Regions from separate parts of the Rahnella sp. ChDrAdgB13 genome, predicted to be linked through region 3. Evidence: predicted binding sites of a transcription regulator. Region 3 holds the regulator's gene; each other region holds the start of a gene.
What was found. The regulator CRP, encoded in region 3, controls carbon source genes, mostly activating them, when cyclic AMP is high. The targets are predictions, from matches to a motif close to ATGTGANNNNNNTCACAT.

Region 1: a site for CRP is predicted at 2,803-2,820, ahead of J8X26_RS20240 (arabinose ABC transporter substrate-binding protein). Genes of this name have one in related genera too.
Region 2: a site for CRP is predicted at 3,726-3,743, ahead of cdd (cytidine deaminase). Genes of this name have one in related genera too.

Annotation. Positions count from the first base shown of each region.
Region 1 covers NZ_JAEMGT010000086.1:31,480-39,087, forward strand. The annotation lists gene araA (L-arabinose isomerase) at 1-937, opposite strand, end outside; gene J8X26_RS20235 (ribulokinase) at 989-2,668, opposite strand; gene J8X26_RS20240 (arabinose ABC transporter substrate-binding protein) at 3,085-4,071, shown strand; gene araG (L-arabinose ABC transporter ATP-binding protein AraG) at 4,189-5,772, shown strand; gene araH (L-arabinose ABC transporter permease AraH) at 5,788-6,795, shown strand; gene araC (arabinose operon transcriptional regulator AraC) at 6,972-7,608, shown strand, end outside.
Region 2 covers NZ_JAEMGT010000023.1:194,013-201,620, forward strand. The annotation lists gene artP (arginine ABC transporter ATP-binding protein ArtP) at 1-316, shown strand, start outside; gene artJ (arginine ABC transporter substrate-binding protein) at 365-1,096, shown strand; gene artQ (arginine ABC transporter permease ArtQ) at 1,109-1,825, shown strand; gene artM (arginine ABC transporter permease ArtM) at 1,825-2,493, shown strand; gene J8X26_RS08455 (arginine ABC transporter substrate-binding protein) at 2,719-3,453, shown strand; gene cdd (cytidine deaminase) at 3,804-4,688, shown strand; gene J8X26_RS08465 (NAD-dependent malic enzyme) at 4,847-6,544, shown strand; gene sanA (outer membrane permeability protein SanA) at 6,773-7,608, shown strand, end outside.
Region 3 covers NZ_JAEMGT010000012.1:109,723-117,330, forward strand. The annotation lists gene J8X26_RS05125 (YccS/YhfK family putative transporter) at 134-2,209, opposite strand; gene crp (cAMP-activated global transcriptional regulator CRP) at 2,271-2,903, opposite strand; gene J8X26_RS05135 (OsmC family protein) at 3,266-3,673, shown strand; gene J8X26_RS05140 (LysR substrate-binding domain-containing protein) at 3,675-4,586, opposite strand; gene J8X26_RS05145 (MFS transporter) at 4,791-5,981, shown strand; gene J8X26_RS05150 (amidohydrolase) at 5,997-7,181, shown strand; gene J8X26_RS05155 (phosphoribulokinase) at 7,187-7,608, opposite strand, start outside.

The DNA of each region.
Region 1 (7,608 bases), on a different contig from region 3:
CCGCGGTTTTCCAGTCGCCTTCGCCGCCAAAGCCGTAGCCTTTTTGCATCAGACGCTGTACCGCCAGCCCCGGCAGTTGTTTCATGCCGTGCAGATCTTCAAAGTTGGTGGTGAATGCGCCGAATTTCCCCTGCTCCAGGAAACGGGTCATCCCCAGTTCGATTTTTGCTGCGTCCAGCAGGTTTTCACGACGTTCGCCGTTGAGTTTCACGGCATCCGTCAGGCGGTAAGTGGATTCATACTCTTCCACCAGCGTATCGATATCGCCTTTGCTGACTTCGTTGATGACGCTGACCAGATCGCCGATACCATAGGCACTGATGCTGTAGCCGAACTGGATTTGCGCGGCCACTTTATCGCCTTCGGTCACCGCCACTTCACGCATGTTGTCGCCAAAACGCGCCACTTTCAGATGCTGGCTTTCATTCTTCGCCGCGGCAACGCGCATCCACTGAGCGATGCGGCGGTGCGATTCGCCATCCTGCCAGTGACCGGCGACCACGGAATGTTGCTGACGCATGCGCGCGCCGATGAAACCGAATTCACGGCCGCCGTGTGCGGTCTGGTTCAGGTTCATGAAGTCCATGTCCATGGAATCCCACGGAATTTCAGCATTGAACTGTGTATGGAACTGCAACAGTGGTTTATGCAGGATGCTCAGACCGGCAATCCACATTTTGGCCGGAGAGAAGGTGTGCAGCCAGGTAATCAGGCCGACGCAGGAATTCGCATAGTTAGCTTCGCGGCAAAGTGCGGTGATTTCGTCCGGCGTGGTGACCAGCGGTTTGAGCACCAGTTTGACCGGCAATCCGGCTTCTGCGTTCAGGCCATTGACTACCTTCTCGGCGTTCTCTTTTACCTGACGTAACGTTTCCGGCCCGTACAGATGCTGACTGCCAATAGCGAACCACACTTCGAGATGTTTAAACGCGTCCATTAATCACTCCTGAATTTCAGATGTTTGAAAAAACCGTTTTCGAAAAAATAGTCAGTGTGCTGTCTTCGCTGCAAACAGCAGTTCAGTGGTTGCACACCATTGCTGATAACGTTCGTACAGACGCTGGTATTGTTCGACGCGCTGCGGATCCGGCAGCAACGTGCGTTCGATGCTGCACGCCATTTTTTCCTGGGCGGCAGGGACGTCTTTGAATTCCCCGGCGGCGACGGCAGCAAAGATGGCGGCACCCAGCGCGCAGCACTGATCGGAGGCGACAATCTGCAACGGACGGTTCATGGCGTCGGCGCAAACCTGCATGATGACCGGCGATTTACGGGCAATACCGCCGAGCGTGAGAACGTTTTCAACCGGAATGTCTTGTTGTTCGAAACACTCCATAATCGCGCGCGCACCAAAGGCGGTAGCCGCAATGAAACCGCCGAACAGTTCCGGTGCTTCGGTGCCGAGATTGATGTCAGTAATGACGCCTTTCAGACGCTGATTGGCAAACGGTGTCCGGCGTCCGTTAAACCAGTCGAGCACCAGCGGCAGGTGATCCAGCTTCGGATTGGCGGCCCACGCGGCGGTCAGATCGGGCAGCAGATTTTTTTGCAAGGCGGTGAGTTGTTCTTTCAGTTCCGGATGCGCCTTAGCGGCCTGAATCAGCGGCCAGCTCAGCAGGCGGCTGAACCACGCGTACATATCGCCAAACGCGGATTGTCCGGCTTCCATGCCGATCATCTCCGGCACCACGCTGCCTTCCACCTGACCACAAATTCCGGCGATGGCGCGGTCGTTAACGCGTTCTTTATCGGCAATCAGGATGTCGCAGGTGGAGGTACCGATCACTTTGACCAGCGTGTAAGGCTGTGCGCCCGCGCCGACTGCGCCCATATGGCAGTCGAATGCGCCGCCGGAAAGCACGACGGAGGCGGGCAGGCCGAGGCGTTCTGCCCATTCAGGCGTCAGCGTGCCGACAGCCTGTTCAGCGGTGACGGTGTTGGTAAACAGCGGATACGGCAGGTGTTCAACCAGCAAAGGATCGAGCGCGGCGAAGAAATCTTTTGGCGGCAGGCCGCCCCACGACGGATGCCAGAGCATTTTGTGTCCGGCGCTGCAACGGCCACGTACGACTTTATCCGGCGCGGTGGTGCCGGAAAGCAGGGCGGGCACCCAGTCGCATAATTCCACCCAGGAGGCGGCGGCTTTGGTGACAGCAGGGTCGGCGCGGGAAACATGGAGAATTTTGGCCCAGAACCATTCGGAGGAGTAGACGCCGCCGATATAGCGGGAATAGTCGGGGAAATCACCGCTGCGGCACAGACGGTTAATTTCTTCGGCTTCTTCTATCGCCGTGTGATCTTTCCATAACACGAACATGGCGTTCGGGTTTTCGGCGAACTCAGGATTCAGCGCCAGAATGTTGCCGTCTTTATCGACCGGCGCGGGTGTTGAACCGGTGGAATCCACGCCGATACCTACCACGCGTGCTGCGCGTTCGTTGCCAAGACGTTGTACGACGTTTTTAATCGCCTGTTCCATCGCTTCAATATAATCAAGGGGATGGTGGCGGAACTGATTTATTGCCGCATCACAGTAACGGCCCTCATTCCAGCGCGGGTAGTAAACCACGTCGGTTTCCATTTCGGCACCGGTCTGACAATCAACGGCCAGTGCGCGGATGGAATCGCTGCCAAAATCAAGACCAAGAGCAATCGCACCTTGCGTCATTCTTTCTCACTCCTTCAGGTTTGCCGTAGTCATTACGGCGGCGAATCGAATTGCTCTAACAGTAGGAGGATGGCAAAAAGTGAGTGAGGAGGCGTTAGCTGGAAGTATGCACAAATCTGCTCCCCATGATGTTTCTGTGAGGTTGGTCAAATGTTAGTGTTTGGCTAAAATCGCTATATCTATGTACAAACCTGCTGTTTTCCCGCCGTGTGATAGCGCTCTACATTCCGCTGCAAAATTACCGCTAAAACTTACTGCGTCTTACAACAGAGCGTGACGCAAATCCGCTATATACCGGACTTCGCCGCGCTCTGATTTTGTTTCCTTACGCCAATGATAACGTTTTCATGATTGCGGACAGCCACCCGGATTAAGGCCGGAATCGTGAAAAACAACAATAAAAGTCGGAGAACATCATGCATAAATTCACTAAGGCACTGGCGGCGGTCGGGTTAGCGGCTGTTATGTCACATTCAGCTATGGCAGCAGACAATCCGAAGCTGGGTTTTCTGGTTAAACAACCGGAAGAACCGTGGTTCCAGACTGAATGGCGGTTCGCTGATAAGGCCGGTAAAGACCTGAATTTCGAGGTCATTAAAATTGCCGTGCCGGATGGCGAAAAAACGCTGAATGCCATCGACAGCCTCGCGGCAAACGGCGCGAAAGGGTTTGTTATCTGTACGCCGGATCCGCGTCTGGGGCCTGCCATCATGGCCAAAGCCCGCAGCTATGACATGAAAGTGATCCAGGTGGATGACCAGTTTGTGAATGCCAAAGGCAAACCGATGGAAGAAGTGCCATTGGTCATGATGGCGGCGACCAAAATCGGCGAACGTCAGGGGCAGGAACTGTATAAGGAAATGCAAAAACGCGGCTGGAAAGTGGCTGATACCGGCGTAATGGCGATTACCGCGGATGAGCTGGATACCGCACGCCGCCGCACCAGCGGTTCTATGGATGCACTGAAGGCCGCCGGTTTCCCGGAAAAACAAATCTATAAAGTGCCGACAAAATCCAACGATATCCCGGGCGCACTGGACGCCGGTAACTCCCTGCTGGTGCAACATCCTGAAGTGAAAAACTGGCTGATTATCGGCATGAACGACAACACCGTTCTGGGTGGCGTGCGTGCAACAGAAGGTCAGGGCTTTAAAGCGGCGAACGTGATCGGCATCGGCATCAACGGGGTTGACGCGGTGAATGAGCTGTCAAAAAGCGCGCAAACCGGCTTCTACGGTTCCCTGTTACCGAGCCCGGATATCCACGGTTACAAAAGTATCCAGATGCTGAATGAGTGGGTGACCAAAGGTGTTGAACCGCCGAAATTCACCGAAGTGACCGACGTTGTGCTGATCACCCGCGACAATTTCAAAGAAGAGCTGAAGAAGAAAGGCTTAATGTAACTTTTGCCTGATCTGAATTGAGTTACTGCACCACGGACGACGGTTAAGAAGTGCGACTGTTTTCTGTGGTGCAGTAATCGGTTTGAAATCCTTCACATATTTTTCCAGGTAGCCACTATGACTCAGCAATCTTCAAACAAGACGCCTTTGCTGACACCGTCGCTGACGGAGTTTGATGCGGCCACGCCGTATCTGGAATTCCATGACATTGGCAAAACTTTTCCGGGCGTGAAAGCGCTGGACGGTATTTCATTCAATTGTTACGCCGGACAAATTCATGCGCTGATGGGCGAGAACGGCGCGGGGAAATCCACGCTGCTGAAAATCCTCAGCGGAAACTATCAGCCGTCGCAGGGCAACATTCACATCAAAGGCCAGCCGGTGGCATTTAACAACACCACCGATGCGCTCGATGCCGGTGTGGCGATCATTTATCAGGAACTGCATCTGGTGCCGGAAATGACGGTGGCAGAAAACATTTATCTCGGGCAGTTGCCGAGTAAACACGGGTTCGTGAACCGCAAATTGCTGCGCTATGAAACCAAAATCCAGCTGGAACATCTCGGGCTGGATATCGACCCGGACACGCCGCTGAAATATCTCTCCATCGGCCAGTGGCAGATGGTGGAAATTGCGAAAGCGCTGGCGCGTAACGCCAAAATCATTGCGTTCGACGAACCGACCAGCTCGCTGTCTGCCCGTGAAATTGAACAATTGTTCCGCGTTATCCGCGAGTTACGTGCCGAAGGGCGCGTCATTTTGTATGTTTCACACCGTATGGAAGAAATTTTTGCATTAAGTGACGCTGTCACTGTTTTCAAAGATGGCCGTTATGTGCGGACCTTCGAGGACATGACGCAGGTCGATAACAGCAAGCTGGTGCAGGCTATGGTCGGCCGCAATCTGGATGATATCTACGGTTACGCGCCGCGTCCGCACGGCGAAATCCGTCTGGAACTGGACGACGTCAAAGCACCAGGCGTGAGAACGCCGGTCAGCCTGACCGTGCGTCAGGGGGAAATTGTCGGTCTTTTCGGGCTGGTCGGCGCAGGGCGCAGCGAGCTGATGAAAGGCCTGTTCGGCGGCACGCGCATTACCGGCGGCACCGTCAGGCTGGACGGCGAAGCACTGAATATCCGCAAACCGGCTGACGCCATCCGCCTCGGCATTATGCTGTGCCCCGAAGACCGCAAGGCCGACGGCATCATTCCGGTGCATTCGGTGCGCGACAATATCAACATCAGCGCCCGCCGCAAAACGGTGAAAGCGGGGTGCCTGATCAACAACGCCTGGGAAGCCAAAAATGCGCGCAAGCATATCGAAGCGCTGAACATCAAAACCCCGAGCGACCAGCAGCTGATCATGAACCTTTCCGGCGGTAATCAGCAAAAAGCCATTCTTGGCCGCTGGCTGTCGGAAGAAATGAAGGTCATTTTGCTCGACGAACCGACGCGCGGTATTGACGTCGGCGCCAAGCATGAAATCTACAACGTGATTTACTCACTGGCGAAACAGGGCATTGCCGTGCTGTTTGCGTCCAGTGATTTACCGGAAGTGCTGGGTCTGGCGGACAGAATTGTGGTGATGCGCGAAGGCGCCATCTCCGGCGAACTGTTGCACGACGACGCTACCGAAGAAAAAGCGCTGGGGCTCGCCATGTTGCGGACGCCAGATCTTGATTCTGCCCCTGACGCTGCCTGACTGAGGAGCAAAAATATTATGTCGAGTATGACAACCAATTCAGCCAAACCGGATCAACCTTCTGCTGCATCGCGCAGCGGGCAAGGCCTGATGCGAATCTGGGACAGCTACGGCATGCTGGTGGTCTTCGCCGTGCTGTTTCTCGCCTGTACGATTTTTGTGCCGAACTTCAGTTCCTTCATCAACATGAAAGGGCTGGGGCTGGCGATTTCAATGTCCGGCATGGTGGCCTGCGGAATGTTGTTCTGTCTGGCATCCGGCGACTTCGACCTGTCCGTCGCCTCGGTGATTGCCTGCGCCGGTGTTACCACGGCAGTGGTCATCAACATGACCGAAAGCCTGTGGATTGGCGTCGCCGCCGGTTTGCTGCTCGGAATGCTGACCGGTTTGCTCAACGGTTTTGTTATCGCCCGTCTGAAAATCAACGCGCTGATCACCACACTTGCCACCATGCAGATTGTGCGCGGTCTGGCGTACATCATTTCTGACGGTAAAGCGGTCGGTATCGAAGACGAACGTTTCTTCGCGCTCGGCTATGCCAACTGGTTCGGGCTGCCCGCGCCAATCTGGCTGACGGTCGGCTGTCTGATTATCTTTGGCCTGCTGCTCAACAAAACCACGTTTGGCCGCAACACGCTGGCGATTGGCGGTAATGAAGATGCGGCGCGACTGGCGGGTGTGCCGGTCGTTCGTACTAAAATTATCATCTTTGTGCTTTCCGGGCTGGTGTCGGCGGCGGCGGGGATCATTCTGGCTTCGCGAATGACCAGCGGCCAGCCGATGACGTCGCTGGGCTTTGAACTGATCGTTATCTCTGCCTGCGTGCTGGGCGGCGTATCGCTGAAAGGTGGCATCGGTAAAATTTCTTACGTGGTATCGGGGATCCTGATCCTGGGCACGGTAGAAAATGCCATGAACCTGCTGAACATTTCTCCGTTCTCGCAATATGTCGTACGTGGTCTGATCCTGCTGGCGGCAGTCATCTTCGACCGCTACAAACAGAAAGCTAAAAAGACGGTTTAACCCCGTTCTGTGATAACGCTTTCACAGCGTTACCCCACGGCATTTAACGCTCTTATCGGTTAAATGCCGTAAAAACGCGTGGTTGTTCACAAATTAGCAACCTTTACTGGCAGCGTTTTCACCGCCGATTAGAATAGATGAAAAGTCCATAGCCCAGTGAAGTTTCAGGAGGTTCGATGTATCACCGTATGATTCAGGATCAGCAGCAAAATCCGCTGTTACCGGGTTACAGTTTCAACGCCTATCTGGTCGCCGGTATGACACCGATCCTCGCTGACGGGCCACTGGATTTCGCCATCGATCGTCCGGGCGGGATGAAAGGTTACATTCTTAACCTGACGGTCAAAGGGCAGGGGAAAGTCTTTGACGGTGAAGATACGTTTTACTGCAATCCCGGTGATTTGTTGTTGTTCCCGCCGAAAGCGCGCCATTTATACAGCCGCTCGGCCAATGCCGATTCCTGGTATCACCGCTGGGTGTATTTCCGCCCGCGCGCCTACTGGGCTGACTGGCTGGAATGGCATACCAAGACCCGCGACGTAGGGCGTCTTTCTTTACCGAACAACACCTTATTGCTGGAGTTCGACCGCCTTTTTGCCAATATTGAGCAAACCCAAAAATCAGGTCGTCGTTTCTGCGAAGAATTAGGGATGAATCTGCTGGAACGCCTGTTGCTGCGTGCCATGGAAGAAGATCCGCAGAGTCCACAAAAGATTATGGACCCGCGCGTCATTGAAGCCTGCCAGTTTATTACCGGTAATCTGGCCGGAGAACTGCGCATTGACGAAGTTGCGCGCCACGTTTGCCTGTCAC
Region 2 (7,608 bases), on a different contig from region 3:
TCCGCTGCACCTTTCCGGTGGCCAGCAGCAGCGTGTGGCGATTGCCCGTGCGCTGATGATGGAGCCTCAGGTTTTGTTGTTTGACGAACCGACCGCCGCGCTTGACCCGGAAATTACCGCCCAGATCGTCAGTATTATTCGCGAACTGGCAGGCACCGGGATTACTCAGGTGATTGTGACCCACGAAGTGGAAGTGGCACGTAAAACCGCCAGCCGCGTGGTGTACATGGAGAATGGCCGCATCGTGGAACAAGGTGACGCGTCGATTTTCGCTCAGCCGAAAACCAAAGAGTTTGCGAGCTATCTTTCCCACTAAAACTGTTTCCTATCAACATATTGATTGATGTTTTCTACGGAGTAAGCGATGAAAAAATTAGTAATTGCCGCGGTTCTGGCGACCGTCAGTTTGTCTGCCAGCGCTGCTGATACCATCCGTTTCGCGATGGAGGCGTCTTATCCTCCGTTTGAGTTTGTAGACTCCAGCAATCAGATTCAGGGCTTCGACGTCGATCTGGCCAACGCCATGTGTAAAGAGATGCAGGCTACCTGCACATTCACAAACCAGGCCTTCGACAGTCTGATCCCAAGCCTGAAATTCCGTCGTTTTGATGCGGTTATTTCCGGTATGGACATCACGCCAGAACGTGAAAAACAAGTGTCTTTCACCAACGCTTACTATGATAACTCCGCTATTTTCATCGCTCACGCCGGCCAGTTCGCTGACGTTGCGGCGCTGAAGGGGAAACGCGTCGGGATGCAAAACGGCACCACTCACCAGAAATTCCTGATGGATAAACATCCGGAAATTACTGCCGTGCCTTACGACAGCTATCAAAATGCCGTGCTGGATCTGAAAAATGGTCGTCTGGACGCTGTGTTCGGTGACACCGCCGTAGTCAACGAATGGCTGAAGCAAAACAAAAATCTGGCCGCTGTAGGTGACAAAATCACTGATCCAACTTACTTCGGTACCGGTCTGGGTGTTGCCGTTCGTCAGAACAACACCGAACTGCTGACTAAACTCAATGATGCTCTGGCAAAAGTGAAAGCAGACGGCACTTACAAGACGCTGTATTCAAAATGGTTCCAGCAATAAGTTTGCCTATCAATGACTGAATTCCAACCTTTAGCAAGCGCCGCCGGGATGACCGTCGGCCTTGCCGTTTGTGCGCTGGTCCTCGGCCTGATTCTGGCGATGATCTTCGCAGTTTGGGAATCTGCGCCGTGGAAGCCACTTAGCTGGCTCGGTACGGCGTGGGTCACTGTGCTGCGCGGTCTGCCAGAAATTCTGGTGGTGCTTTTCATCTACTTCGGGTCGTCACAATTGCTGATGGTGCTCGCGGATGGCTTTAGCCTTAACCTCGGCCTGTTCTCAGTGCCGATAAAGCTGCCCATCGAAAACTTTGAAGTCAGCCCGTTTGTCTGTGGTGTCATCGCCCTTTCGCTGCTGTATTCCGCTTATGCTTCGCAGACACTGCGAGGAGCGCTGAAAGCCGTCCCTCAAGGCCAGTGGGAATCCGGTCAGGTGCTGGGCATGAAAAAATCGGCGATTTTCTTCCGCCTGATCATGCCGCAAATGTGGCGTCACGCGCTGCCGGGCCTGAGCAATCAGTGGCTGGTTCTGCTCAAAGACACCGCGCTGGTGTCGCTGATCAGCGTGAATGATTTGATGCTGCAAACCAAAAGCATCGCCACGCGGACACAAGAACCTTTTACCTGGTACGTGATTGCGGCCTGCATTTATCTGATTGTCACCCTGTTCAGCCAGTTCGTAATTAAGCGCATCGAACTGCGTACCACCCGCTTTGAACGGAGTGCTTCCTGATGTGGGAATATCTACCTGAAGTCCTGAAAGGATTGCACACCAGCCTGACACTGACCGTGGCGGCGCTGATTGTTGCGCTGCTGCTGGCGATGATTTTCACCGTGATTCTGACGCTGAAAGTGCCGGTCGCCAGCCAGATTGTGAAAGGCTATATCACGCTGTTTACCGGTACGCCGCTGCTGGTGCAAATCTTCCTGATTTACTACGGGCCGGGCCAGTTTCCGTCTATTCGTGAAATCCCGTGGTTGTGGGAAGTGCTGTCACAGCCATGGCTTTGCGCGATGTTTGCGCTGGCGCTCAACAGTGCCGCGTATACCACGCAGCTTTTTACGGGTGCGGTTCGCGCTATTCCTTCCGGCCAATGGCAGTCCTGCGAAGCACTGGGCATGTCTAAACCGCAGACCCTGCGCATTCTGCTGCCGTACGCGTTTAAGCGCGCACTGTCGTCGTATTCCAACGAAGTGGTGCTGGTCTTTAAAAGTACCTCGCTGGCCTACACCATTACGCTGATGGATGTGATGGGCCACAGCCAGCTGATGTATGGCCGGACTTATGACGTGATGGTCTTCGGCGCAGCCGGTGTGGTTTATCTGTGCGTCAACGGATTGCTGACCCTGATGATGCGTCTGATTGAACGCCGCGCGCTGGCATTTGAACGCCGCAACTGATTAAGCAGAAAATATCTGAAGGGACGAGAAATCGTCCCTTTTTTTGTGCCTGTAAAATCGTTCCCGCGCCGATTTATAATTTTTTAATCAAATTAATTGCATATAAATTCATTTAATGGCAATTTAATTACCGGTCTCACTTCCTGCCAGTTACCCGATTACATTAATAAAATCAGTAAACTGTACCGTGAAGGGAATGTCATTTTTTAAACAGGAATGTATTGCATGAAAAAGCTGATCCTCGCTGCCCTTTTGTCTGCCACTGCTTTTGCTGCCACCGCTGCGGATACCCTTCGTTTTGGGACTTCCGCTACGTATCCGCCGTTTGAATCGATCGGGGCTGATAACCAGATTATCGGTTTTGATATCGATCTGGCTAATGCGCTGTGTAAGCAGATGCAGGAAACCTGCACCTTTACCAATCAGCCGTTCGACGGTCTGATCCCGGCGCTTAAATTCCGTCGTTTCGATGTGATTATCTCCGGCATGGACATCACCGAAGAGCGCAGCAAGCAGGTCACGTTTACCCAACCTTACTACGCCAATACCGCGATGATCATCGGGCCGAAAGGAAAATACTCTTCCATCGCCGATCTGAAAGGCAAACGTGTCGGTCTTGAAAACGGCACTACCCACCAGAAATACCTGATGGAAAAACATCCTGAGATCACCACCGTCGGGTATGACAGCTATCAGAATGCGATTCTGGATCTGAAAAGTGGTCGTCTGGACGGACTGTTGGGCGATACCGCCGTGCTGAATGGCTGGCTGAAATCCAACCCGAATCTCGGTGAAGTCGGCGAACTGATTAAAGATCCGCAATACTTTGGTACCGGCGTGGGTTTGGCAGTGCGTCCTGATAATAAGGAACTGCTGGCGAAACTGAATACGGCGCTGGAAGGTATCAAAGCCAACGGCGAATTCCAGAAGATCAATGACAAGTGGTTCCCGTCCCACTGATTGCCCGTCATCCTTCGAGCTGACTCTGCCTTGGCCGCGTTACCCGCCCCATCCATGGGCCTCACTCCTGAAGGAGCCGCTACAAGCAGCGTTCCAGTCTGCTCCCGGCAGATGGGTCACTCACCCCGGTTACATACTGATGTATGCTCCCGGGGTTCACTCAGTTGCCACCTGGATTCAACCCGGATGATGTTGGGGAAAGGAATAAAAAGGCGACTGTTCTGCGTAACATCTCTCAAAAATGTAATGACTCTGAACTTATTACATCGAAAAAGTGACATTCATCACACTACATTCATGGAATGACTTTTACACTGTTCAACCGTAATCACTGTCGAGATCGAATGTTTATGCACGCACGTTTTCATACCGCCTTTGCGGCACTCACTGAAAATTTATCCTCCGCGCTTGAGCCATTTCTGCGACATGACGACTTTCCGGCAATGTTCTCTGCGGCGGATGTTGCACAGATAAAACAAGAGACAGGATTGAATGACGACGCGCTGGCATTCGCCCTGTTACCGCTGGCAGCAGCCTGTTCTGTGACGCCGATTTCGCATTTCAACGTGGGCGCAATTGCCCGCGGAATCTCCGGTAATCTGTATTTCGGTGCCAACATGGAATTTGCCGGTGCGCCGATGCAGCAAACTGTTCATGCTGAACAATCTGCGGTCACACACGCCTGGCTGCGTGGCGAAACGCGTCTGGCCTCAATCACCGTCAATTACACGCCTTGCGGCCATTGCCGTCAGTTTATGAATGAACTGACCAGCGGCACGGCGCTGGATATCCATCTGCCGGATCGCGATGTCGCCACGCTCGGCGACTATCTGCCGCATTCGTTCGGGCCGAAGGATCTGGATATCACCACGCTGCTGATGGATAAAGTCGATCACGGTTACACGCTGAAAACCCACGATGCGCTGGCTGCGCATGCGCTGGATGCCTGCAACCAGAGCCATGCACCGTACAGCAAATCGCACAGCGGCGTGGCACTGGAAACGCTTAACGGCAAACAGTTTGCCGGGCGTTACGCGGAAAACGCCGCTTTCAACCCAAGCCTGCCTCCGCTACAGGCGGCATTAATCCTGCTGAACCTGTCCGGCGAAGACTGCCTGAAAGTCCGTCGCGCCGTGCTGGTCGAACAGGAAGGCGCATTGATCACCCAAAATGACGCCACCCGCGCCACGCTGAAAGCCATCGGCTGCGAAGACGTCACCACACTGAACTGCTGAAACTACCGGGTTTCGTGATCTACCTAACACTAATGACTACGTTCCTGTAGTCATTAGTTACATAACATTGTCTGATTTGAATTCCCCGTTTCCTCTCTGTTACCCTTTCGTCTCTAAACTATAAAAATTAACATTCTGAGCACCGGAAGAGTAAAACGATGGAACTTGAATACGAAAGCAAACGTCCCCTGTACATCCCTCACGCTGGCCCAATCCTGTTAGAATTCCCGTTACTGAATAAAGGCAGCGCTTTTACCGAAGAAGAGCGCAGCAATTTCAACCTTCACGGCCTGTTGCCTGAAGCCGTTGAAACGATTGAAGAACAGGCCGATCGCGCCTACCGCCAGTTCCAGAATTTCAAAACTGACATCGATAAACATATCTATCTGCGTAATATTCAGGACACTAACGAGACGCTGTTTTACCGCCTTCTCGACAGCCATCTCAGCGAAATGATGCCGGTGATTTATACTCCGACCGTCGGCGAAGCCTGCGAGCATTTCTCTGATATCTACCGCCGCGCCCGTGGCCTGTTTATCTCTTATCCGAACCGCGCGCACATCGACGACATGCTGCAAAACGCCACCAAACAACACGTCAAAGTGGTCGTGGTGACTGACGGCGAACGTATTCTGGGCCTGGGCGATCAGGGTATCGGCGGTATGGGCATTCCTATCGGTAAATTGTCTTTGTATACCGCGTGCGGCGGCATCAGCCCGGCATATACCCTGCCGGTTGTGCTGGATGCAGGCACCAACAACCCGCAACTGCTCAACGATCCGCTGTACATGGGCTGGCGTCACCCGCGCATCACCGGCGAAGAGTACGAAGCCTTTGTCGACCAGTTCATTCAGGCGGTAAAAATCCGCTGGCCGAACGTGCTGTTGCAGTTCGAAGATTTCGCGCAGAAGAACGCCATGCCGATCCTCGAACGTTACCGCGACGAACTTTGCTGCTTTAACGATGATATTCAGGGCACAGCGTCCGTGGCACTGGGCAGCCTGATTGCTGCCAGCAAAGCCGCCGGCGGTAAGCTGAGTGACCAGACCGTTGCCTTCCTCGGTGCAGGTTCTGCCGGGTGTGGTATCGCAGAGCAAATTGTTGCACAGATGAAATCCGAAGGCCTGAGTGAAGAAGAAGCCCGTGCGAAAGTCTTCATGGTTGACCGCTTCGGCCTGCTAACCGACAAACTGCCTAACCTGCTGGATTTCCAGAGCAAACTGGTGCAGAAAATCAGCGCACTGGCAAACTGGGGCATGGCGAACGACAGCATTTCATTGCTGGACGTGGTGCGTCATGCCAAGCCGACGGTGCTTATCGGGGTTTCCGGCCAGCCGGGTCTGTTCACCGAAGAAATCATCCGTGAAATGCACAAACACTGTGCGCGTCCGGTGGTGATGCCGCTGAGTAACCCGACATCACGCGTAGAAGCGACACCCGCCGATATCCTCAACTGGACGGACGGTGCGGCGCTGGTCGCCACCGGCAGCCCGTTTGCGCCGGTAAGCCATAAAGGCACGCTTTACCCTATCGCCCAGTGCAACAACTCCTTTATCTTCCCGGGCATCGGTCTGGGTGTCATTGCCTCAGGCGCAACGCGCGTGACTGACGGTATGCTGATGGCCGCTAGCCGAACGCTGGCCGAATGTTCACCGCTGGCAACCGAAGGAAAAGGCTCGCTGCTGCCGGACGTCGATGATATTCAGGGCGTGTCCAAATGCATCGCGCTGGAAGTGGGTAAAGCCGCGCAGTTGCAGGGTGTGGCGATGGTGACATCGGAAGATACGCTGTCGAAAGCGATTGAACACAACTTCTGGGCACCGCAATACCGCAGTTATAAACGCACTTCATTCTGATAGCGTTTAGGTCATAAGCTGACTGACCATGATCCAGACCAATGCCTTGTGCATTGGTCTTATTTTTCGTCTAAATTGCAGCCCGTTACGCAGATTCGAAAGTAATTGCCTGAAAAGTGCTGAAAAAACCCGCGATGCCGGTGGTTACAGAGTGCGACGTATTGCGTCCCCTAAACAGGTAAAGTAGCCTTGGATCCGATTTCAATCCGATCATAAACAGGGATACCTATGATTAAGCGACTTATAGCTGGCGTTACCGGCATCGTTATTCTGATGCTGGCGGTCGCTATCGGGCTTGATCAGTGGATAAGCCTGCGCACCCAGCCTTACATTTATGACGAAGTGCAGACCCTGCCTCACCGCCAGGTTGGCGTCGTTCTGGGCACTTCCAAGTATTACCGTACCGGCGTCATCAATCAGTATTACCTTTACCGCATTCAGGGCGCGATCAACGCCTACAACAGCGGCAAAGTGAAATACCTGCTGCTGAGCGGCGACAATGCACAGCAAAGCTACAACGAACCGAGCACCATGCGCCGGGATCTGATCGCCGCCGGCATTCCAGCCAGTGACATCGTGCTCGACTATGCCGGGTTCCGGACGCTCGATTCCATCGTGCGCACCCGTAAAGTTTTCGACACCAACGATTTCATCATCATTACCCAGCGTTTCCATTGTGAACGTGCGTTGTTTATCGCACTGCACATGGGTATTCAGGCGCAGTGTTTTGCCGTGCCTTCACCGAAAAATATGCTCAGCGTGCGCAGCCGCGAGATCTTCGCCCGCCTCGGCGCGCTGACGGATTTGTATCTGCTTAAACGCGAACCCCGCTTCCTCGGGCCGCTGATCCCCATTCCCGCGGTGCACAATATTCCCGACGATGCACAGGGTTATCCGGCAGTGACACCTGAACAAGTGCTGGCCCTGCAACAGCAGCTGGAAGCCGAGAAGAAAGCCGCCATCGCCAAAGCCGCAGCCGACAAGGCAGCAGCAGATAAAGCGGCTGCGGACAAAGCCGCCGCAGAGGAAGCCGCAAAACTGAAAGCTGAGCAGGAAGCCAATGA
Region 3 (7,608 bases):
GAACGGTTTTACTTTTGCTCCTTCCCCTTTCACGAGGGGAAGGCTGGGATGGGGTGTGGTTTGAGGGCAACTCAGACAATTAAGCCGACCTTAATACCCCACCCCTCCCTTTCGCAGGGGAGGGAGTTATAAATTACGCCCGCCGCGTTAACCAGATCCCATGATGTGGTCTCTGCTTCCACGCCAGTGACGAAATAGTATGCATCACACTCAGATGCGATATCACCCTCCGCAGGTGGCGTTCCATTTCGGTCAGCGGCATATCCGGATGCAGCTCCGGCGCATTAAACAAGGTGTTCTCACCACCGGGCCCGTCGTAAAGCAACCGTTGCTGACAGCTTTGCAGCGCGATTTCGCAGGTCTGCAAATACTCCGTCGCCAGTTTCTCCGGCAGCATGTAGTGCTCGCGGGCGAGAATAGTCATCGCATTGATGTGCTCGACAATAAACTGACTGTGCGTCACCCACAGACGCATATCCGCCAGATAATGCGAGTTAAAGCCCGGTTCCTGCATTGCCTGATTCAGTGAGGTGAACAGTTTATTATGCGCCTGATTGACCTGCATTCGGGTGTAAGCGAGTTTCGCGGCATCCGGATTTTCCTCAAGCAGTAACCGGATTGCGTTCTGATAGGTTTCCAGCGCCTGATGCGCATTCTGGCGCAGCAAACCGCTTTGCCATTGCGGCCACAACCAGATGGTGCCGCCGAAAGCCAGCGCACAGCCGATCAGCGTATCTATCAGCCGTGGTACGAGAAAGTGTACGCCATTCATCGCCAGCAGTTGCAGGGTATACACGGCTGTCACTGTCATACCTACCATTGCCAGCCCGTAGTTTTTGCGTAAAACCGTGTAGGACAACAAAGTAATCAGCAGCATGCAGAGCAACGTGGTGCTTTCGGGTAATTCCAGCTTCAGCAATCCGGATGCAATCAGTAATCCGGCCAGCGTCCCCAGCGCACGGTGCTGGATACGTACGCGCGTGGCGTTATAGCCGTTCTGGCTGACCAGCATGATGGTCAGCAAAATCCAGTAGGGCTTGGGCAGATTGAAAAACAGACCAAGGCTGCTGCCAATCGCCAGGATGATGCCAAGCCGGGCAGCATTGCGCAGCGCGACCGATTTAAAGGAAAGATAACTTTTCAACGCCGGCCAGAAAGGTAAGCGGGGCTGAGTGTTCATCAGATCGCGTCGGTACAGCGGACGTTGTGTCCGCAATAAACGCGCAATGCGGCTGAAATGGTAATAGCAAAATTGACCGACCGGATTCTCCGGATTGCGCGCGGCTATTTTCTCCAGCGCGGCCAGTTCGTTGGCCATCGTAAATCGCCCGGATAAACGGTGATAAAGAATGTCATCAGCGATGACCCGCAGACGGGCGGAGATCACCTGCGCATTACGTCGTATAACCGCTTCGGCGTGGCTTTCTTCCACCAGCTTTTGCACTTCTTCCGGCTGATGCAGGCTCACCGTGATGTGTTCCTGCAAATCGAGTGCGACCTGAAAACGCTGGAACAGTCGCTTATGGTGATGATGATGTCCGTGTTGCGGCAGCATGTGCAGTTGCTGATAAAGCAGGGCAATCAGATCGATAACCTGTTGCTGACGCGCCAGCAGTGGCGGTAGCGCGGTTTCAGGATCGGTGTGTTGCGTCAGCAGGCTGTATTTCGCCTCGAAGTAATCTGCCAGTTGCAGATAGAGCTGGCTGAGGGTTTCGCGCATCGGTTGTTCTTTTGAAATACGAAACCACGCCCAGTTAAAGATACCGTACCAGGCGGTGCCTGCGGCGAACAGCGCCGGAGCTTGCCACATCGGGCGCAGACCCACCATGCTCAGCGTGAAGATGGTCGCCACCAGCGCACCGGGCAACAGACGCGCATGCAGCGGGCTGATTTCACCGGTCACGCCCAGCAGTAACGCCAGCGACAGCATGATGAGCGGCAGGGGAATGTGCCAGCTTTCCAGCATCACTTGCAGCAGAATGCTGCTCAGGGCAAAAAGCGTGCCGCCGACCATCAGACGTTTGAAAAAGCGTTTGTGTGGCGTATCCAGACCCGCGACATTGCAGCAGGCCGGGCACAGGGAAAACAGCAGACCCATTTGCAGATTGCCAAAAAGCCAGCAAATGCCAACAGGCAGGCACAACACCAGCGTCTGGCGCAGCGCGTAGTTAACTTCGGGATGATAGAACAGTCTTCGCCATAGCGTCATGGATAAAGCTTAGCCCATAAAAAAGGCGCGACAGTTAGCTGTCGCGCCAATTTCTGAGGGATTAACGTGTGCCGTAAACGACAATCGTTTTACCGTGTGCGGAGATCAGGCTTTGATCTTCCAACATTTTGAGAATACGTCCGACTGTTTCACGTGAACAACCGACGATTTGGCCGATTTCCTGACGGGTGATCTTGATTTGCATCCCGTCCGGATGGGTCATTGCATCAGGCTGTTTAGCCAGATTAAGCAAAGTTTGCGCGATACGGCCTGTTACGTCGAGGAAGGCAAGATTGCCGACTTTCTCTGACGTCACTTGCAGACGGTTTGCCATCTGCGCGGAAAGACGCATCAGAATATCCGGGTTTACCTGAATCAGCTGGCGGAATTTTTTATAAGAAATTTCAGCCACTTCGCAGGCAGTTTTAGCACGCACCCAGGCACTGCGTTCCTGCCCTTCTTCGAAGAGTCCCAGCTCGCCGATGAAGTCACCTTGGTTAAGGTATGACAGTATCATTTCTTTGCCTTCTTCATCTTTAATCAGGACGGCAACCGACCCTTTCACGATGTAGTACAGCGTTTCGGCTTTTTCACCTTGGTGAATCAGCGTACTTTTAGAAGGATACTTATGTATATGACAGTGAGACAGGAACCATTCGAGAGTCGGGTCTGTTTGTGGCTTGCCGAGAACCATTTGCTATTATCCTCTGTTGTTATCGCTGCCCAAAATCACAGGGCTCAGAGTTCCCTGTACGGCACTTACTTTAAAAAGCGCCCTTTCAGCATATAACTCCCCAGAAATGCTGCAAGCGGATGTCGGAGTGAAACAGCCTGATTATTGCTGTTAACACCGTGGGTTCTGTTCTTAAACCGCAAAAACCGTCACCGCAATTTACTGGAAAGTATGTTTCGGCTTTGTTTGTAACACAGGTTTGCAATGCTGTCTTCTGTTGTCTCGCTTCAGCATGATGGCGATCGGGTTACGTTGCCAGTTTTTGGGTGAAAGGGTAGTCTGAGGGGAAAATTTGACGAATTTATCCACCGGGAGAAGAGCACATGCACGCACGCGTAAAATGGGTAGAAGGGCTGACGTTTTTAGGTGAGTCAGCGTCGGGCCATCAGATCACAATGGATGGTAATGCGGGCGACAAAGCCCCGAGCCCGATGGAAATGTTGCTGATGTCGGCGGGCGGTTGCAGCGCGATTGATGTAGTGTCTATTTTGCAAAAAGGCCGCAACGACGTGCGTGACTGCGAAGTGAAACTGACGTCTCAGCGCCGCGAAGAAGCACCGCGTCTGTTCACGCACATCAACCTGCATTTCATCGTCACCGGCAAAGACCTGACGGATAAAATTGTGGAACGCGCAGTCAGCCTGTCTGCGGAAAAATATTGCTCCGTTTCCCTGATGCTGGGCAAAGCCGCGACAATCACCCACAGTTTTGAAGTAGTGAACGCCGAATAAGTCACGACCAGTGATACGACTGGCACTGACTTCGCAGTAAATCCAGAAATCGCCGCGCGGCAAACGTCAGCGGCGATTTCTGCGAATAGAGCACGCAATATTCCGCTTCCGGCAGCGTATCGATATTGAGCAGGCAAAGCCTGTCCTGTAAGCCGAACGGCGCGCGCATGGCCTTCGCCACAATCGTCAGATAATCCGACTGCAACACCATATTCAGCCCGCACACTACCGAATCCGTTCTTACCGGCGTTTCCCCGGCTGGTGCGTTAAAGCCGTTCATCGAAAGCTGAATCTGCTGGTAGTAACCCATATCCGTTTCCGGCAACACCCAGCGCGCGCACTGCAATTCGTCGAGCGTGGTGGCATCTGCCAGCGGATGGCCTTGCCGCGCAATCACACCAAAAGGGGCGCTAAACAGCGGCTCACGCACCAAATCTTCCAGCGGAAAACCCGGCCCGGCGGTCCCGACGGCAAAATCGAGTTTCCCTTCACGCAGCGCCGGTAACAGCGTCGAAAGCTGGCCTTCTTTAATCAGCAGTTTGGACTGGGGAAATTGCGTTTTGAACGCTTCACTAAGGGCCGGAAATACCGTCAGCGCCAGCAGTGATGAAAACCCGATAGCCACCGAACCCTGCGAATACTGATTAATCTGCCGGATCTCATCCGCCGCGCGTTCAAGTTCTTCGAGAATAAACTGCATGCGCTGCGCAAAGGCACGGCCGGTTTCCGTCAGCGCCATGCCCTGATTGCCGCGCACGATAAGCTGAGTTTCAAGCGTTTGTTCCAGTTCCCGCAAGGTTCTACTGACCGCGGGCTGCGACTGATTCATCGCCCGCGCCGCGCCGCGAATACTGCCGCTGCGGATAACCTGCTGGAAAACCTTGAGTTGCTGCAATTTCGGTAAATAACGCATGTCGCCTCGCTTGAAAGCCCTATCAGTAAAAAGCATCACCCGCCCAAAAATTGCATCTTATGGCAAACCTGTAAAGCTGATAGCTTCAGATTTGGAATAAATAATACGTTGTTATTCAGTTGATTACGTGATGCATGTCGCATTTTACTTTTCGCCCGACAGTGAGAACTTCTGACGCGGTGATAACAAAAAGGGATATCCGCTATGAAAAGTCGTTCCCTGATGATCTTCCTGCTGTTCGTCGGTTATGCGGTGGTGTATATCGACAAAACAGTAATGGGGTTCGCGCTGCTGCCGATTGAGCGCGAATTTAACCTGCAACCAGAGCAGCTGGGTTACATCACCGGCATTTTCTTCCTGGCCTATTCGCTGTTTCAGATCCCCGCTGGCTGGATGAATGACCGCTTCGGCTACAAAAAAGTACTTGGTATCTCGCTGTTTTTGCTCGGCGGGTTCGCGCTCTGCTTCGGTTTGCTGGGATTCAGCCTCGGTTTTCTGGTGACGTTTCGCTTTCTCTCCGGCGTCGGACATTCCGGTTATCCGTGTTCCTGCGCCAAAGCGGTGGTCTCGAATTTTGATGTCGGGCAGCGCACTTTCGCGCAGTCCGTATTGCTGTCATCCGCCGGTCTGGCGATGACAGCCGGGCCGCTGATTGCGGTGTACGCACTCGATACGCTCGGCTGGCGCGGATCATTCTCTATTCTCGGCCTTCTGGCGTTTGCGATTGCCGTTGCGATTATCATTTTTGTGCCGAACCCTCCGAAAGCAGAAGCCCGTAACGGCGTAGCGACCGGCTACCGTGAGCTTCTTAAAAATCCGATTGTCGTGCTGCTGTTCGTGTCGATTTTCTGCATCAACATTCCGTCTTACGGCCTGATGGCGTGGCTGCCTAAATATCTGGTTCAACAGCGCGGAATGTCGCTGGACGTTTCCGGGCTGGTGGTCGCCACCGGCGGAATGGGGATCTGGATTTCCTCGCTCGCGACCGGCTGGCTGGTCGGCCGTTATATGCAGGGCAAAGAGCCGAAAGTGATTTTTTGCAGCGCACTGCTCAGCGCGCTGTGCATCTGGCTGGTCTACACCTCCGGGTCGGCGGTGACCGCCGGGCTGTTCCTGTTCCTCGGCTATATCTTCCTGATGGCGGCATTTGTCACGGTGTTTACGCTGCCGATGAAACGCCTGCCGCCGGAAGTGATGGGTGCCGCAATGGGGATTATCAATACCGGCGGAACGCTCGGCGGATTCGTGGCGCCGATTGCAATGGGCTATCTGATCACCGTGACGCACGGGTATTTTTCGACATTTGTTTTTCTGGCGCTGGCGATGGTGGTTGCCGGGCTGGCGATTTTGCCGCTGACCCTGAAACCGCGCGCAGCGTTGCGCGACATGGCATAACTGAGGAGAAGTCTGATGACATTTAATTTTGAAGCGATGCTGGCGGAAGTCAAAACGGATGTTTTGCGCTGGCGCAGACATATTCATGCGCATCCTGAGCTCTCATTTCAGGAACATAAAACGGCGGATTACATTGCGGAACAGCTGGAAAGTTTTGGCGGTCTGACCCTGACGCGGCTGACGCCCAACAGCGTGGTTGCCGATCTTAAAGGCGCTTATCCGGGGCCGATGTATGCGCTGCGGGCGGATATCGACGCCCTGCCGATTCAGGAAGAAAACGATGAGCCGTTTTGTTCGACGGTGCCGGGCGTCATGCATGCCTGTGGCCATGACGCGCACACCGCGATGTTATTGGGTGCGGCGAAAGTGCTGACGCCATGTCAGTCCGCGCTGCACGGCTCGGTGCGGTTTATCTTCCAGCATGCGGAAGAGTTGCCGCCGGGCGGGGCGCAGGAACTGGTGGATTTAGGCGTGCTCGACGGCGTGGAGAAAATCTTCGGCCTGCACGTTATGCCGAATTCTCCGACGGGCGAGGTTGGCCTGAAAGAGGGCGTGTTCTGCGCGTCCACCGATAACTTCGACATCACGATTACCGGCAAAGGCGGACACGGTTCGATGCCGCATTTGTGCATTGATCCGGTGGTGATTGGCGCGGAAGTGGTGACGGCGCTGCAAAACGTCGTGGCGCGCCGCATCGATCCGCTTCAGGTGCCGGTGCTGACCATCGCCACCTTCCAGAGCGGGGAGAGTTATAACGTCATTCCGGAACGCGTGAAACTCGCCGGAACATTGCGCACCCATCACAGCAGTGTGCGCGAGCAGGTTCCGTTGCTGATGGAACAGATTATTTCGGGGATTACGGCGGCGCACGGTGCGACATACGAACTGCGCTGGACGCGCGGCTATGTGAACGGTGATAACCATCCTGAGGCCTGTGCGATTGCGCGTCAGGTGATCGAAAAAACGCTGGGGCCACAGGCGCTGCGCGAAGTCACTCAGCCGCTGTTCGGTGGTGAGGATTTCTCTTCCTATCAGCAAAAAGTACCGGGTTGCTTCCTGTTTATTGGCAGCGGGAATGAAAAAATTGGCGCGACTTACGGTGTGCATAATCCGCGTTTTCGCCTCGATGAAGAGGCGTTACAGATTGGCGTCGCACTGCATGTCGGGTTTATCCGTCAGTTGCTGATGAACGACGCCTGAGTTCGTTACTCGATTTTTTTACCTTCCATCAGGCGCTGCACCAGCGGCGCCATAATCAGCTCCATCGCCAGTCCCATTTTCCCGCCCGGTACGACCAGTGTTTTAATGTGCGAGATAAACGAGCCCTGCAACATCGCCAGCAGATACGGGAAATCAATGTCGTCCAGCCCCTGGAAGTGGATCACCACAAAGCTTTCATCCAGTGACGGAATGGCTTTGGCAGCGAACGGGTTGGAAGTATCGATAGTCGGTACGCGCTGGAAGTTAATGTGCGTGCGGGAAAACTGCGGCGTGATGTAGTTGATGTAGTCGTCCATCGAACGCACTACGGAATCCATCACCGCCTCACGGGAATGCCCGCGCTCGCCGGTATCACGCACCAGTTTCTGGATCCACTCAAGGTTAACGATGGGCACCACGCCGACCA